DNA from 3 places in the Planococcus plakortidis genome. Region 3 is predicted to be linked to each of the others. Evidence: riboswitches for the same ligand, from Rfam matches in the RefSeq annotation. Region 3 holds a riboswitch; each other region holds the start of a gene.
The links. Region 3 has a riboswitch for S-adenosylmethionine ahead of BBI15_RS03085 (LLM class flavin-dependent oxidoreductase). Riboswitches for the same ligand answer to the same signal wherever they lie in the genome.

Region 1 (3,256 bases), 1.6 Mb from region 3:
TCGCGTATTCGGCTGGAAAGCGGCGGCCACTTCGCCAAGGTCGGTCATATCGACGAAGGTGTAATCGACTTTGAATTTTTCGAGCACTTCCGTGATGAAGCGGTACGTGCCGCCGTACACGTCTTCCGAAACGAGCACATGGTCGCCGGCTTTCAACAGCATGAAGGCTGATGAAATAGCCGCCATGCCGGAAGAAAAGGCCAAGCCCCGTGCGCCGCCTTCAAGTTTGGCGATCGTTTCCTCAAGTGATTTGCGCGTTGGGTTGCCGGAACGGCTGTAATCGAAAGGCCCGAACGAATCGATACTCTCCTGATGAAAAGTGGAAGACAGATAGATCGGAACATTGACTGCGCCTGTTAATGGATCGATGCCTGCGGAATGGATCAATTTCGTCTCGCGTCGTTCACTCATGGGAAACGACCTCCTTTTTTAGTTTAGCCAAGGCCTGGGACAAATCAGCAATTAAATCTTCTGCCTGCTCGACGCCAACAGAGAAGCGGAGCAGGCGGTTACAGACGCCGCGTGCCGTGCGTTCTGCGACCGGCATATCGGCATGGGTCTGGGTCGCAGGATATGTGATGAAACTTTCTACGCCGCCGAGGCTCTCGGCAAATGTGATGAGCGATAGGCTCTCGAGGAATTCCCCAATCCATCGCTCTTCGCGCAGGCGGAACGACAACATGCCGCCTTTTCCTGGATACAGTACATCTGTCACGGCATCATGTGTCTCCAGGAAACGGGAGATTTCCTTGGCATTGGCTTCGTGCTGGCGCATGCGCAGCGGCAAGGTTTTCAAGCCGCGGATCAACAGCCAGGAATCGAGCGGAGATAGCACGGCACCAGCCGAATTGTGGGCAGTGAACAGTTCTTCGCATAAAGTGACGCCTTTTGCGGCGACTAGCCCAGCGAGCACATCGTTATGGCCGCCGATATACTTGGTGGCGCTATGGAGTACGATATCCGCACCGATTGCGAGCGGCTGCTGCAGGAAAGGCGTCAAAAAGGTATTGTCGACAATCAGCAAAAGCTTGTGGCGTTTCGCCAATTGTGCATACAATTCCAAATCGATCTCCTGCATCAATGGGTTGGTTGGGGTTTCAATAAAAATCGCTTTTGTATTGTCAGTGATTTTCGCTTCAGCTGTTTTCGGATCGATGAAGGAATCGTAAATGGGGCGGATATGGTATTTCTCTTCATATTGTTCCAGCAGGCGGTAGGTGCCGCCATAAATATCTTCAGGAAGCAAAATTTCATCGTTCGGACGGAACAAGGAGAGGACCAGTTGGATCGCGGCCATTCCGGAGCTGCATGCAAAGCCTGCGTCGCCGCCTTCCAGATTCGCGATCCCTTCTTCAAGAAGCTGCCGTGTCGGGTTTTTTGTCCGCGTATAATCATAGCCTGTGGATTTGCCAAGGCCTTCGTGTTCATAAGCGGTGGAAAGGTAAATCGGGGGATTGACCGCTCCTGTGCGTTGGTCGCTGCGGTTGCCGAGCTGTACCAGTCGAGTTTCTAAACTATGCTGTGTCATGGTCCTCATCCTTTCAAATCAAAAAGCAGGGGCTTTCTTCTATTGATTAGAAGAAAGCCCCTGCCGTATATGCCATCTTCTCATCTACTAGGCTGTACCTATTGGAATTAGCACCGTGACATTGTCCGGTTGCTGAGACTTCAAAGGGCCAAATCCCTCCATCTCTCTCGATAAGAATCATTTTATAAAGTTGTCGTTTGCTGTTGGTTGATGTTTTCCATCATACGGCAATTGCGTGCGGAATACAAGCGGAATATTGAAAATACTCTTATAATTGCCTTAAAGGCGCTCGCTTTTATTCCGGGAGCTGAAATGGTATGCTGAGGTAAACTTTAATCATGCCCAGCTTATACAAAGCTAGTTGCAAAGGGGTTCTGAATTATGTACATCGTCACATCCACCGTCATTGTGCCTGAAGACAAGGTACAAGACGTCATCGAAATTTACCAGAAACGCTCGCGCCGTGTGGACCAGGCGGAAGGCTTTACTTCATTCCGGTTGATCCAAAACACGAAAAAGCGACATGAATTGACTGTTCATCTGGAATGGCAGTCCAAACAGTCGTATATGAACTGGGTCAAGAGCCAGGAGTTCAAGGAAATCCATGATTTGGAAAAGAACTATCCTGACCAGGAACTCGCGGGCATCGTGCCGAAAGTCCATCAGTACGAAGTGGTGGCCGAATGAACCAGGAACAAAAACAGCAAATCGCGACCGACACGGCAGACGGTATATACGAAGCGTATCCGAATTTATGGGAACGTTTCGGCGATAAGGGATATGAACATACCGTCAAAGACAATCATCACCACTTGGATTATCTCGAAACCGCGTGGGAGCTGCAAAGCGAGCAATCCTTTGTCGACTACGCCATCTGGCTCGAGACGGTGCTTGTGAGCCGCAATGTCGAAACCGCCCTCATCATCGATAATTTCAGGCGGCTTATGGATATTGTGCCGCGCTACACCGAAACAACGCAAGGAGATTTCATGCTGGGCTGCCTCGATCGCGCAGTCCGGTTATTGGAGCTCCCTCAACATAAAAGGGGCTGATCAAATGCACGAATCAACACAGCTTTCGGATCTTTTCCTGCAGGGACAGGAAGAGGAAGCTTTGAAATATGTCCAGGATTTCCTGGAAAGCCATTCATACGAACAGCTCTACAGCGAATTATTGACACCGGCGATGTATCGTATCGGTGAACTATGGGAACAAAATGAGATATCGGTAGCGGAAGAGCATTTGGCCACTGCCGTCTGTGATTTTGTGCTGTCCGCTACGGAACTGCGGAACAAGGCAGGCAACGGGCCAAAAAAGGCGATGGTTTTCGGGCCGGAAGGCGAAGAGCATTATATCGGGCTCAAGATGGTCGCCGCATTGTTCCGCGAAGAAGGGTATGAAGTCCGCTACATGGGGCCGAATCTGCCGCTTGATTCAGCGCTTGAACTGGCCGGGGAATGGCAGCCGGACGTCGTGGCATTATCCGGCGCGCTCGCGCATCGGCTGCCGGCTTTGAAAACCTATGCGGAAGCTTTTGCGCACACCGGTTCCAACCCCGCCGTGCTGATCGGCGGCCGGGCTGTCACCTTGTCGAGTTTTGCGGATTTGCATGTGAAAGGCGCGGTAGTTGTCCGGGAACTGGGTGCGCTCAGGGAATGGATCCGCACTGGAAAGGGGCCGAACGATGACACGCTCTCCACTGGCTGAATGGCCGCTGCCGGCTTTCAG
Region 2 (3,256 bases), 680 kb from region 3:
TCATAAGCTTCTTTATCAGCCCATGCATTGCGCGGGTTCAATACTTCAGTTGGCACGCCTGGGATTTCTTTAGGCATGTTCAAGCCGAAGACGGATTCGTGTTCCATTTCCACGCCGTTCAAGTCGCCGCGGATCGCTGCGCGCACCATCGTGCGGGTGTATGACAATTTCATGCGGCTTCCGACGCCGTAGATGCCGCCAGTCCAGCCTGTGTTTACAAGGTAGACGTCTGCGCCGTGCTCATCAATTTTATCGCCGAGCATTTCAGCGTACACGGTCGCATGAAGCGGAAGGAATGGCGAACCGAAGCATGTCGAGAATGTCGCTTCCGGTGACGTGATGCCGCGTTCTGTGCCGGCAAGTTTCGATGTATAGCCGCTCAGGAAGTGGTACATCGCTTGTTCTTTCGTCAATTTGCTGATTGGAGGCAATACGCCGAATGCGTCTGCAGTCAAAAAGACGATCGTTTTCGGGTGCCCTGCAACAGAAGGGACGACAATGTTATCGATGGCATCGATCGGGTATGCTGCACGCGTGTTTTCTGTCAACGATCCGTCGTCGTAATCCGGGATGCGCGTATCTTCGTCAACGACTACGTTTTCAAGAACCGAGCCGAAACGGATGGCATCGAAGATTTGCGGCTCGTTTTCACGGGACAAGTTGATGGTCTTCGCGTAGCAGCCGCCTTCAATGTTGAAGACGCCGTTATCGGACCAGCCGTGCTCATCGTCACCGATCAATTTGCGGTCTTCGTCAGCTGATAAAGTTGTTTTCCCTGTACCGGAAAGCCCGAAGAACAAAGCGACATCGTCATTTTTCCCGACGTTCGCTGAACAGTGCATCGGCAGGATGCCTTTTTCCGGAAGGATATAGTTCATGATCGAGAAGATGGATTTCTTCATTTCGCCAGCGTATTCCGTGCCGCCGATCAAGATGATTTTCTTTTCCATCGAAACGATGATGAAGGTTTCGGAATCCGTTCCGTCCACCGCTGGGTCTGCGTGGAAAGTCGGAGCGTAAACGACAGTGAATTCAGCTTCATGCGCCTCCAGTTCTTCCGCAGTCGGGCGGATGAACAATTGATGGGCGAACAGGTTATGCCAGGCGTATTCATTGATCGTCTGAATCGCAAGACGGGACTCAGGATCTGCGCCGGCGAAGCCTTTGAAGACGTACAAAGCGTCTTTTTCTTTCAAATGATTGAGGACTTTAGCATATAGGTTCTCGAAGATTTCAGATGAAATCGGGCGGTTGACGCTGCCCCAGTCAATTTTATCTTTCGAAATTGCCTCTTCTACCATATACTTGTCTTTAGGCGAACGGCCAGTGTACTTGCCGGTTTCGGCTTTGACTGCGCCTTCACGGGTCAATACTGCCTCCCCACGGGATGTGGCTGCTTCAACCAGTTGGGGAACGGATAATTGAGTATTGACATTGGAGCCTGCCAAAAGCTCTTTCAAATCATTTGCAAAGTTCACTGAAGTCATATATATGTACCTTCCTTTTCGTTTATTCCCAAATGAATGGGGAAGATGTATATTCGAACATTAGTATAACACATTGATGCGATTAGTCTATACTAATAACTCGAAATCTGTCAATGTTCATGATTTGTGCAATTTTATAGTAGAAAAAGCTGCATGTTTAAAAGTCCGACAATTGTTTCCGGTAAAAACGTTGACAGTGCTGGCAGCATTCCGTATGATGGGAAATTGAACGGATACTCTTATTCCGAGCTGGTGGAGGGTGCAGGCCCGATGAAACCCGGCAACCTGCTGCGCTTGCAGCGATGGTGCCCAACCTGAAGCAAGGCGAATGCCTTGGACGATAAGAGTGAAAGGTGCTTATGATGATTATTCCTTTCCTCAATGTATTGAGTGAAGGGATTTTTTTATGGAATGCCCTTAATCCTCGTGTGCAGGCTGAAAAAGCTGGAAGTTCAATTCCTTAATGGAAACGGACTTGACATGGGAAAACGAGTACCGTATCAATTTCGAGAGCAATCTCGCAGGATATAAGGAGGAACTTTTTTTGACAAACCGTCGATTATTCACATCAGAATCAGTAACAGAGGGCCATCCGGATAAGATTTGCGACCAGATCTCAGACGCAATCCTGGATGCCATTTTAGCGGAAGACCCGAACGCGCGTGTCGCATGCGAAACGACTGTAACGACAGGGCTCGTTCTTGTCGCAGGCGAAATCACGACATCGACATATGTAGACATTCCGAAAGTCGTGCGCCAGACCGTCAAAGAAATCGGCTATACACGTGCGAAATACGGATTTGACTCTGAAACAAGCGCGGTGTTGACAGCGATCGACGAGCAGTCGGCAGACATCGCGGCAGGCGTCAACGTGGCACTTGAAGCGCGTGAAGGCCAGATGACCGATAAGGAATTGGATGAAATCGGAGCAGGCGACCAAGGCTTGATGTTCGGGTACGCGTCAAACGAAACAGAAGAATTGATGCCTTTGCCGATCAGCCTGGCCCACAAACTCGCACGCCGCCTGGCAGAAGTGCGCAAAGAAGAAATCTTGCCGTATCTCCGTCCAGACGGAAAAACGCAAGTGACGATTGAATACGATGAAAACAATAAACCAGTGCGTGTCGATACGATTGTCATTTCGACGCAGCACCATCCGGAAGTATCGTTGGAGCAAATCCAGCGCAATTTGAAAGAGTACGTCATCAACGAAGTCGTGCCGGCAGAACTATTGGATGCTGAAACGAAATACTTCATCAACCCGACAGGCCGCTTTGTCATCGGCGGGCCTCAAGGAGATGCTGGTCTTACTGGCCGTAAAATCATCGTTGATACGTACGGCGGCTATGCACGACACGGCGGTGGCGCATTCTCCGGTAAAGACGCGACAAAAGTCGACCGTTCCGGCGCATATGCTGCACGCTATGTAGCGAAAAATATCGTGGCATCAGGCCTTGCCGATAAATGTGAAGTGCAACTGGCCTATGCAATCGGCGTAGCACATCCGGTATCGATTGCGGTCGATACGTTCGGGACAGGAAAAGTCAGCGAGGAAAAATTGATCGAACTCGTGCGCGCGAACTTCGATTTGCGCCCGGCCGGCATCATCAAGATGCTCGATTTGCGCCGCCCGATCTACAAACAGACAGCGGCTTATGGCCATTTCGGCCGTACGGATGTCGACCTACCGTGGGAACGCACAGATAAAGCTGAGGCTTTGAAACAACAAGCGAACGCATAAGAAAAAGCAGGCGGATATTTTTCCGCCT
Region 3 (3,256 bases):
TGACTTTGCCTTTGGCGATCGCAAAGCCTTTCATCGATCCGCTATGGGCTTTGCCTTTTTTCCCGAGCCATGTCGTCAAGGCGAAATAGCCGACGAGCATCAAAGCAATCAGCGGCAATAGCCAAGTTGTCTCATCCCCCATTGCGTTCGCCTCCTTTTTGTTTTGGATAGAGTTTGTTCCATAAAGCCAGCCCCGCAATCCAAAAGACGGCGACGGCGATCCAATAAGCTGTCAGCATCCTCATTCCCCCTCTAGTTGTTAACTGTTTCGTGCAAGTGCTTGAACGTTTTGCCCGGATGATTGTCTTTCAGTTGCGCTTGGCCTTTGCCGTAGATTTTCTCGCGGTATGTGCCGTCTGCGTATTCTTTCTGCACGAGCCCGCGTTCCTGCAAGATAGGAACGACCAGTTCGACAAAGTCCTCGAAGCTTCCGGGTGCGAGCGTATACGCCAAATTAAAACCGTCGACGCCGGTTTCATCTCTCCAGCGCTCCACTTCATCGGCTACTTGCTCCGGCGTCCCGACCGCGACCGGCCCTCTTCCGCCGATGCCGACGAAAGTCGCCAGTTCCCCGATCGTCCACTTTCTGTCCGGATCGGCACGCGTGAATACTTCGACCGCCGATTGCATGGCGTTGCTTTGGATGTATTCGAGCGTATCGTCCGGCTCGTATCCGGAGAAATCGATGCCTGTCCAACCGCTTAAAAGTGCGAGTGCGCCTTCGTAGCTGACATGGCTTTTCAAGGTTTCGTATTTCTCTTGCGCTTCTTGTTCGGTCTTCCCGACAATTGCGGTGAAGGTGGTGTACACCAACACATCTTCCGGGTTCCGGCCGTTCGCTTGAATGCGTTCACGAAGCGCGTCGACACCTTTTTTCACGACGGGAATCGTCGGCCCTGCCGTAAACACCGATTCGGCGTGCTTTGAGGCGAACTCCCGGCCGCGCGGCGAAGCGCCTGCCTGGAACAATACCGGCGTGCGCTGTGGCGACGGTTCAGATAGATGAGCGCCCGGCACTTTAAAATATGTGCCTTCGTGGCGGATGTCGTGCACTTTCGACGGGTCGGTATAGACTTTCGACTGTTGATCGCGCACGACCGCGCCATCTTCCCAGCTGCCTTCCCATAATTTATAGCAAACCTCCAAATACTCGGCCGCGAATTCATAGCGTTCGTCGTGGCTCATCTGGTCATCGAGCCCGATATTGACTGCGGCGCTTTTCAAATAGGAAGTGACGACGTTCCAGCCGATGCGCCCTTTTGTCAGATGATCGAGTGTCGACATGCGCCGCGCGAAGGTGTACGGATGTTCGTGGCTGACAGATGCCGTGACCCCGAAACTCAAATGCTCCGTCACCGACGACATGAGCGGCACGACCAATAGCGGGTCGTTGACCGGCGTCTGCACCGCATTGCGAAGCGCCGCGTCGCGCGTGCCGCCATAGACATCGTAAGTCCCGAGCACATCAGCCAAAAACACCGCGTCAAACTTTCCTTTTTCCAATAGCTTCGCGAGCTCGATCCAATATTCGCTGTCCTTGTATGTATGCGACCGGTCGTCCTCGTGAAGCCACAATCCCGGCGACTGGTGCCCGCCTGCACACACCATCTCAAATGCATTCAAATAAATCCGTTTCTTCGTCATCGTCAAATTCCTCCTTTTGAAATTCCAATTTCCGCAGCCCTCACTGGAAAATAAAAATAGCCCTCTTTTCTCAATAAAACGAGAAAAGAGGGCTATTTGAATAGTCGGGTCCGCTCTCTTATCTCCCAAGGAATCTCTCCTTGCTGGAAGTAGCACCTTCCTGAATAATATCAGGGGTTGCTGAAGCGTCAACGGGCCAGTCCCTCGGCTTCTCTGGATAAGATTATTAAATTAATCCCTATCTTAATACTAGGAAATAAAGAAGTCAACCGAATTTTCAAAACTATTTTATTTTTCCTTGGAAATATCTCGCTTAGCACATTTCATCAAGCTAATTGCATGGTCCGAATTTTTGTTTTGGCAAAGCCGTAGAATAGGGTCATGAAAACCATCCCTAATACGAGCATGGCCACACTGCCCGCTAAATAAGCGGAGTCCATTTTGAATAAGATTTCTGTCCGGAACCAGGACTGGAACGGCAATCCGAAACCGAGCAATACCGTAAAGAACAGCACTTTCACTTTCCAATCCTTGCCTTTCATTTTCTTGATCGAGTTATTCACTAACAAACGGAGCAGCGCGAGGACGAGTCCAATTCCGAAAAAGATCAGCAAGAACATTTTGATCTCTTCATTCAATAAAAATGCTTTCCCGAGCATATACAGAGCAACCAGCAGCGCAATCCCCATTACGGCCATTTTTTTCTTCATGTCCATCACCTATCCTGTAATTTCACTCAACACACTGTTGGGTGGTTACTATCTATTTTAAATGCCTGCTATACTGGAAGCAATAAACAGAAAAGACACAGCTGTTAAGCGGTTTGGAGGAGATAGCGTGCCAGCCATTTATGATGACATGAACGAAAAAACGAAAGCAAAAATCCAGCAAAGCTTCCTGCAGCTGCTGGCCAAAAAGAATTTCATCAAGATCTCTGTCCAGGATATTTCCAAAGCATCCGGGATCAACCGGGGAACGTTTTATCTGCATTACCTCGACAAATACGATTTGCTGGACCAAATGGAAGAACAGCTGCTCGACGGCTTGGCCCAGCAGTTGAAAGAATTGCAGCCCGAAATGCTTTTGGCCGAAGCGGATAAAGGCAATGTGTCCATCCAATCCGTTGAAGTATTCCGCTATATCGAAATGAATGCTGCCGCTTTCCGCGCGTTTTTAAGTGAGCATAACCAAAACGGCTTCCACAAGCGGCTTAAAGGATTTTTCATCGGCCATTTTATCGGCAATATGCTTAAAAACGAACGTTTCTTCCAAAGCGCCAGCGTGCCGGACGATTATCTGTCAGCCTTCGCCACTTCCGCATTCCTCGGCCTCATCGAGCAATGGCTGGATAATGATTTGACGGAGACGCCAGAAGAAATGGCGGAGATGTACATCCAGATCATCCTGTTCATCCGCAAGCTATAATGGTTTAGCCTAAAAAAACGCCAATTCCCTGTAAAGGGGAATTGGCGTTTCCGTTATTGTTCCTGCCCGCGTGATGCTTTCGGCGGCTGGCACGTATCGCATTTGCGCTGGTTACTCTTATTGAACTTCGTGAAGGTCTTCTCGAAGTTATTGCCGCACGCGCATTTGAACAAGAGCTTTTGGGAGA

Region 1: it holds a riboswitch for S-adenosylmethionine, as region 3 does, so the genes downstream of both, BBI15_RS11355 (methionine biosynthesis PLP-dependent protein) here and BBI15_RS03085 (LLM class flavin-dependent oxidoreductase) in region 3, are expected to answer to the same signal.
Region 2: it holds a riboswitch for S-adenosylmethionine, as region 3 does, so the genes downstream of both, metK (methionine adenosyltransferase) here and BBI15_RS03085 (LLM class flavin-dependent oxidoreductase) in region 3, are expected to answer to the same signal.

What each region holds. Positions count from the first base shown of each region.
Region 1 is NZ_CP016539.2:2,240,909-2,244,164, reverse strand. It holds gene BBI15_RS11360 (aminotransferase class I/II-fold pyridoxal phosphate-dependent enzyme) at 1-411, opposite strand, end outside; gene BBI15_RS11355 (methionine biosynthesis PLP-dependent protein) at 404-1,528, opposite strand; SAM riboswitch class I at 1,606-1,705, opposite strand; gene BBI15_RS11350 (antibiotic biosynthesis monooxygenase family protein) at 1,910-2,215, shown strand; gene BBI15_RS16565 (hypothetical protein) at 2,212-2,580, shown strand; gene BBI15_RS11340 (cobalamin B12-binding domain-containing protein) at 2,585-3,235, shown strand; gene BBI15_RS11335 (STAS domain-containing protein) at 3,213-3,256, shown strand, end outside.
Region 2 is NZ_CP016539.2:1,254,985-1,258,240, forward strand. It holds gene pckA (phosphoenolpyruvate carboxykinase (ATP)) at 1-1,487, opposite strand, end outside; SAM riboswitch class I at 1,724-1,834, shown strand; gene metK (methionine adenosyltransferase) at 2,032-3,228, shown strand.
Region 3 is NZ_CP016539.2:579,758-583,013, reverse strand. It holds gene BBI15_RS03090 (sodium:solute symporter family protein) at 1-142, opposite strand, end outside; gene BBI15_RS03085 (LLM class flavin-dependent oxidoreductase) at 253-1,644, opposite strand; SAM riboswitch class I at 1,760-1,868, opposite strand; gene BBI15_RS03080 (MFS transporter permease) at 1,971-2,354, opposite strand; gene BBI15_RS03075 (TetR/AcrR family transcriptional regulator) at 2,482-3,069, shown strand; gene BBI15_RS03070 (hypothetical protein) at 3,123-3,256, opposite strand, start outside.